One region of the Paraburkholderia sp. RL17-373-BIF-A genome, then DNA from elsewhere that is predicted to be linked to it. Evidence: riboswitches for the same ligand, from Rfam matches in the RefSeq annotation. Region 1 holds a riboswitch; the other holds the start of a gene.
The links. A riboswitch is a leader RNA that binds a small molecule or an ion and turns the genes downstream of it on or off. The one in region 1 is predicted to bind thiamine pyrophosphate.

Region 1 (3,443 bases):
GTAAATGGTGTGGCCGCCGGCAAGATCGGTGAGCGTTTGCTGACGTTCAGTAAAGCGATGTTGCGAGAAGCGGTCAGTCCAGCCGAGGCTGTTCCAATAGTCCACATGCAGCGCCAACGGCACCACGCTTTGCGCCGCGCCGCTGTTCTTCCATTGGCTCAGCCAGTTATCGGCGGGTGGGCAGCTGTTGCAGCCTTCGCTGCTGTACAGCTCGACCAGCGCCACGCGATGCGCCGGGCTATGCGCGCTGCAGATGGCGCCGGCCGCGGTCGCGAGGCCGCTGGCCGCGAGCATGGTCAGCGCGAGGCCGAGCGCGATGATTCGGGTGAAGCGCCGACAGTCTCGGCGGGGTGCGGCGGTTTGCATGACGTGCTCCGATCAGGATCCGCACGTTTGTCGAATCGCACGGCCGGTTATGACAGTCCGTTGCCAACTTTTTTCTTGAAACTCGACCGAGTCGAGGGACGCACGACCCCGTGCTAACATTGAGCTTTCGATCGCGCCCATTCAGATTGATGGGGGCGCCCTCTTCACTCTCTTTCGCTACCTGCCGGCTACCTTGATGCGCTTTCCGACTTCCCGTGCCTTCTTCCGCTTGCGCCCCCGTCGCGCAACCGGTTGCGCGCGCGCGGAACTCATGCCGCGTCGCGCCGGTGAGCCGTCCCGAACGCTCCCGCTCCACGCCGCCCGGCGCCTGATCTAACGCTGCTCGCTCCATTGCCTGAGCCGCGTTGTCGGGCTCCGGGCCGATCTCATCCGCACGCTGTCCCCTCAAATGCAGATCGAATTGGAGTACCCCTCGTGAAAAAGACCAAAACCTGTTACCTCACCGAACTCGACGTCGCCCGTCTCGAGAAACACGCCGCCGCGCCCGGCGCGGACACGCGTTTGCAAGACATGCTCGACGACGTGCTGGAACGCGCCGTGATCGTCGAGTCGCGCGAGATACCGGCCAACGTCGTCACGATGAATTCGCAAGCCACGCTGGTCGACGAAACCAGCGGCGAGCACATGACCTGGACCGTGGTTTATCCGCCCAATGCGGACTTCTCGCACGGCCGCCTGAATGTGTTCTCGCCCGCCGGCCTCGCCTTGCTCGGCGCCAAACGCGGCGAGCGCATCCGCTTCACGCCGCCAAGCGGCACGGAGAAAGTGCTGAAGCTGGAAAAGATCCTGTTTCAACCCGAAGCCGCCGACGATTTCACGCTGTAAGCAACGCTCGCGCGCAACGCAAAATTTTTGCCGCAATAGCTCCGGCTGCCCCGTCAATTCAAGAAAAGTGCGTGGCGGCCCGCTGTTATATCCATCATCCGACTTTTCAAGATGGGTTGCCAAGCAGCGGGCGGCCGGTGTATCGTGTGCGCTGCTAACGCGGGGGTCCTGCGTCGCACGGAGGTTGGAGGTCCGTGCTGCGTGGGTGAGAAATACCCTTTGAACCTGATCTGGATAATGCCAGCGCAGGGAAGCGTACGGATTTCGCACCCTAGCTCTATCGCCTCATCTCTCGCGAATTCCGACTACTTCCGTCTCGTCTCCTGCTTAGCGGCCCCACATAGCTTTGCATAGGAGATACAGATGAACGCCAATCCGAAGTTCCTTTCCGCCGACGCCCACGTCGATGAAGCCGCTGTCGCGCCGCTGCCGAATTCCCGCAAGGTCTACGTGACTGGCTCGCGCGCCGATATCCGCGTGCCGATGCGCGAGATCTCGCAGGCCGACACGCCCGACAGCTTCGGCGGCGAAAAGAATCCGCCCGTCTATGTCTACGATACGTCGGGCCCCTACTCGGATCCGGAAGCCAAAATCGACATTCGGGCCGGTCTGCCCGCACTGCGCCAGGCCTGGATCGAAGAACGCGGCGACACCGAAGCGCTGACGGGTCTGTCGAGCGACTTCAGCCGCGAACGCGCCGCCGACACGGCCACCGCCGATCTGCGCTTCCAAGGCCTGCACCGTACGCCGCGCCGCGCGATCGCCGGCAAGAACGTCTCGCAGATGCACTACGCGCGTCAAGGCGTCATCACGCCGGAAATGGAATACATCGCGATTCGCGAGAACCAGCGCCGCGCCGAGTATCTGGAGAGCCTCAAGACGAGCGGCCCGAACGGCGAAAAGCTCGCGGCGATGATGGGCCGCCAACATCCGGGCCAGGCATTCGGCGCAAGCGCGTTCGGTCCGAACGGCCTCACGGCGATCACGCCGGAGTTCGTGCGCGAGGAAGTGGCGCGCGGCCGCGCGATCATCCCGAACAACATCAATCACCCGGAAAGCGAGCCGATGATCATCGGCCGCAACTTCCTCGTGAAGGTGAATGCCAACATCGGCAACTCGGCGGTGACGTCCTCGATCGGCGAGGAAGTCGACAAGATGACATGGGCGATCCGCTGGGGCGGCGACACAGTGATGGATCTGTCGACCGGCAAGCACATCCACGAAACGCGCGAGTGGATCATCCGCAATTCGCCGGTGCCGATCGGCACGGTGCCGATCTATCAGGCGCTCGAAAAGGTCAACGGCAAGGCCGAAGACCTGACGTGGGAAATCTTCCGCGACACGCTGATCGAACAGGCCGAGCAAGGCGTCGATTACTTCACGATTCACGCGGGCGTGCGTCTGCAATACGTGCCGCTCACGGCCAAGCGCATGACGGGCATCGTCTCGCGCGGCGGCTCGATCATGGCGAAGTGGTGCCTCGCTCACCACAAGGAAAGCTTCCTGTACGAGCATTTCGAAGACATCTGCGAAATCATGAAGGCCTATGACGTGGCCTTCTCGCTCGGCGACGGCCTGCGTCCCGGCTCGATCTACGACGCCAACGACGAAGCGCAGCTCGGCGAATTGAAGACGCTCGGCGAACTCACGCAGATCGCTTGGAAGCACGATGTGCAGACCATGATCGAAGGCCCCGGCCACGTGCCGATGCAGCTCATCAAGGAGAACATGGACCTGCAGCTGGAATGGTGCGACGAAGCGCCGTTCTACACGCTCGGACCGTTGACGACCGACATCGCGCCGGGCTACGACCACATCACGTCGGGCATCGGCGCGGCGATGATCGGCTGGTTCGGCACGGCCATGCTCTGTTACGTCACGCCGAAGGAACACCTTGGGCTGCCGAACAAGGACGACGTCAAGACCGGCATCATCACCTACAAGCTCGCCGCGCACGCCGCCGATCTGGCGAAGGGCCATCCGGGCGCGCAGGTGCGTGACAACGCGCTCTCCAAGGCGCGCTTCGAATTCCGTTGGGAAGACCAGTTCAACCTCGGTCTCGATCCGGACAAGGCGCGCGAATTCCACGACGAAACGCTGCCGAAGGACTCGGCCAAGGTCGCGCATTTCTGCTCGATGTGCGGCCCGCACTTCTGCTCGATGAAGATCACTCAGGACGTGCGCGAGTTCGCCGCGCAACAAGGCGTCACCGACGATGAAGCGCTGAAGAA
Region 2 (3,443 bases), on a different contig from region 1:
CGACCAAAGTGCCGTAACTGTTGATGAACCACGAGAACGAATCGCTGACGGTGCCGAATGCGCTGGAGATCTGCATCAGCACGCCGAACGTGAAGGCGCCGGCGAAGTAGCGCGGCGCGGCGACCACCAGCGGGAAGATGATCGCGATCTGACCATAGAAGCTCAGTACGAACGTGAGCCGCTTGGTGTACTTCATCACCTGCCACCAGTTGTCGCGGATGCGGCCGAACAGCGAGTGCGCGTTCGTCTTCTCGGTGTCCATGCCGTTGTAGAAGGCGATCTGTTCGGCGTTTTCACGCAGACGGATCAGGCCGAAACGGAAATCCGCCTCGACTTTCTGCGCCTGGTAGTTGATCGGCACGAGCGGATGGCCGACCTTCTGGATGATCAGCGAACCGACCACGGCGTAAAGCGCCGCGGCCCACACCATGTAGCCGGGAATCTCGATCGGCATGCCGCCGAGCGAAATGGTCAGAGCGCCGGCGAGTGACCACAGGATCGTGATGAACGACACCAGCGTGACGACGGTGGACAGCAGGTCGAGCGTCAGCGAGAGCGTGCTGGTGGCGAATGACTGCAGGTCGTCGCTGATCCGCTGGTCGGGGTTGTCGGCGAGGCGGTCGCGTTCGATCCGGTAGAACGCGCTGTCCTTCAGCCACTCGTTCAGATAGCGCGTGGTCAGCCACTGGCGCCAGCGGAAGCCGAGCATCTGGCGCAGGTAGCGGCCGTACACCGCTAGAATGATGAAGCCGAACGCGAGCCCCGAGAACACCATCAGCAGATGCGGGAAGTCGTGCACGTTCTTGGTTTGCAGCGCGTTGTAGAAGTCGGCGCTCCAGCGGTTCAGGCGCACGTTGATCCACACCACGAGCAGATTCATCACGATGATCGCGATGAGCAGGCCCCATGCCGTTTTTCGTTCTTCGGAAACCCAGTAGGGCTTGATCAGGCTCCAGGCGGAGACTTTTTCGTCCGGCGGCAGCACGGGGGTGGCAGAGGTATTCGGTGTCATGAGCATCCTGAAGTAGTGCTGGCCCATTCGGGGCTGACCCATCGGGGCAGGCCCGTCTGCGGGCTGCCCTGCGGCGGGTTTGCGGTACATGCCCGGGCGTCGTGCTCGACGAACGCACGCCCGGGTGAGCGTCAGATTCTGGCGTGAAGCCCTTAAGCGAAAATTAATTTGCGCCGCGAGGCCCCGCGCCGGTGCCGCTGCGAACATGGCGGGACGGCGTGCCGCCCGCGCCGCGTTCGTGCGGCATCCTGTGCTGGCATTGTGCCAGAGCGCTGCCTTCGACCGTATTGATAACGTGAAAGATGGTGCCGGATCAAATTGCGCGCGACGCGGCCAGCCGCTGGTTTGCGGGCGCCGCGCCTTTTATGGTCTAATGACCTTCGACGAAACAGGGGTGCTTCGCGCACAGGCGGCATGGTTTTCATGGCGCAGCGGCGAGGCTGAGAGACACCCTTTGCACCCGATCCGGGTAATACCGGCGCGGGAAGTTTCCGGAAGCAGCCAGTCTTCCATTCCCCGCCGGGCAGCGTCCGTCATTGGAACGCGCATTGCCCGGCCGGCCTCACCCGCCGGTTTCGTCCTGGGTACGTGCGTTTTTTTGCCGTACGGAAAGGACTCGATGACCGCCTATTCTTCAGATATGTGTTTTGCTCTTCGTCACGCCGCCGTCGGCGCGCCGTGCTTCAGCTTTGCTTGCCGTCCTGAAATGGAGTGTGCGCGATGACGCGTCCTGCACAAACCGATTTCGCGGTGCTTGGCGGCGGCCTGTGCGGGCGGCTGGTGGCGTGGCGTCTCGCCGGACAGGGGCGTCGCGTGGCGCTCTATGAGCGCGGCGACGCCGCTGGTACGCAATCGGCGGCGTGGGTCGCCGCGGCCATGCTGGCGCCGCTCGCGGAAGCCGCCAGCGCCGAGTTGCTGATCACGCGCCTAGGCGCGAGTTCGCTCGAAACCTGGCCGCAAGTGCTGGCCGAACTTCCTGAGCCGGTGTTCTTTCAACGCAATGGCACGCTGGTCGTCTGGCATCACGCCGACCGTACCGAAGCACCGCTGTTCGAGCGCCGGGTGCGCTCGAATGCCCCGGCTGAGTTGCTGGACGGCGGCTTCGTCACGCTCGCGGGCGCGCAGCTCGGCGCCGCCGAGCCTGCTTTGGCGGGACGCTTCAATCAGGGCTGGCTGTTGCCGCGTGAAGGGCAACTGGATAACCGTCAGGTGCTGAGCGCACTGGCCGCGGGCCTCGCGCAACGTGGTGTCGACACGCACTGGAATACGCCCGTCGACGATCGCGCGCTGCCTCCCGCCCGCATCACGATCGACTGCCGCGGCCTCGGCGCGAAGCCCGTGCTGCCCACGCTGCGCGGCATTCGCGGCGAAGTGGCGCGCGTGCATGCGCCCGGTATCAAACTGACGCGGCCGGTGCGGCTGCTGCATCCACGCTACCCGCTCTACATCGCGCCGAAGCAGGACGACCTCTACGTGATCGGCGCGACCGAAGTGGAAGGCGAGGACATGTCGCCGGTCAGCGTGCGTTCCGCGCTCGAACTGTTGAGCGCGGCGTTTTCCGTGCATCCCGGCTTCGGCGAGGCACGCATTCTCGAACTGAATTCGCAGTGCCGCCCAACTTTGCCGGACCACCGTCCGGCCTTGCTGTGGGACGGTGCGCAGACACTGCGCGTGAACGGCCTGTACCGGCACGGCTACATGATCGTGCCCGAAGTCGCCGACGAAGCCGTGCGCTTCGCCGCGGCGCTGCTCGACGGCCGCATCGGCGACGCCGATGCCTTCGCCGACTGGCAGCGCGATGCGCGCTGGAGCGAGCTTTTTCAACTGGACTCCGCGCGGGAGCCGGCATGAGCGTTGCGCGACTGGTCTTTACCCAAACGAGCGCTCCACGCCACGCCGCTTTCGCCATCGACTGAAACGTATTCGAACGCCATGGACATTCATATCAATCAGAAGCCGTTGTCGCTGCCCGAAGGCGCGACTGTCGCCGACGCGCTCACCGCGTTCGGCGCGCGTCCGCCGTTCGCGGTCGCGCTGAACGGCGACTTCGTGGCGCGCACCCAGCATGCGGCGCGCGCGCTGCGCACGGGCGACAAGCTCGATGTCGTGCAACCCGTGGCCGGCGGTTGAGCGCCCGCCACGCATTGCCGGAACGCCGATAGCCGGAGACAAACAGGATTATGCAAATGACTTCCCCCCAAACCGCCGATGCGCTCACGCTCTACGGCCAGACCTTCGCGAGCCGCGTGCTGCTCGGCACTTCGCGCTATCCGTCGCTGCAATCGCTGTCCGATTCGATCGACGCGGCGCGGCCCGGCATGGTGACCGTCGCGTTGCGCCGGCAGATGAACGAAGGCGGCGCCGAAGCCGGCTTCTTCGACCTGCTCAAGCGCCACGGCGTGCCGCTCCTGCCGAACACGGCCGGCTGCCT

Region 2: linked by a shared signal. The riboswitch ahead of P0D80_RS23550 (FAD-dependent oxidoreductase) and the one ahead of thiC (phosphomethylpyrimidine synthase ThiC) in region 1 are both predicted to bind thiamine pyrophosphate.

Annotation. Positions count from the first base shown of each region.
Region 1 is NZ_JARESO010000037.1:56,850-60,292, reverse strand. Features, by position in the region: gene P0D80_RS33480 (DUF1223 domain-containing protein) at 1-366, opposite strand, end outside; gene P0D80_RS33475 (GreA/GreB family elongation factor) at 802-1,212, shown strand; TPP riboswitch at 1,364-1,482, shown strand; gene thiC (phosphomethylpyrimidine synthase ThiC) at 1,576-3,443, shown strand, end outside.
Region 2 is NZ_JARESO010000019.1:80,036-83,478, forward strand. Features, by position in the region: gene P0D80_RS23545 (ABC transporter ATP-binding protein/permease) at 1-1,012, opposite strand, end outside; TPP riboswitch at 1,393-1,516, shown strand; gene P0D80_RS23550 (FAD-dependent oxidoreductase) at 1,733-2,863, shown strand; gene thiS (sulfur carrier protein ThiS) at 2,945-3,142, shown strand; gene P0D80_RS23560 (thiazole synthase) at 3,199-3,443, shown strand, end outside.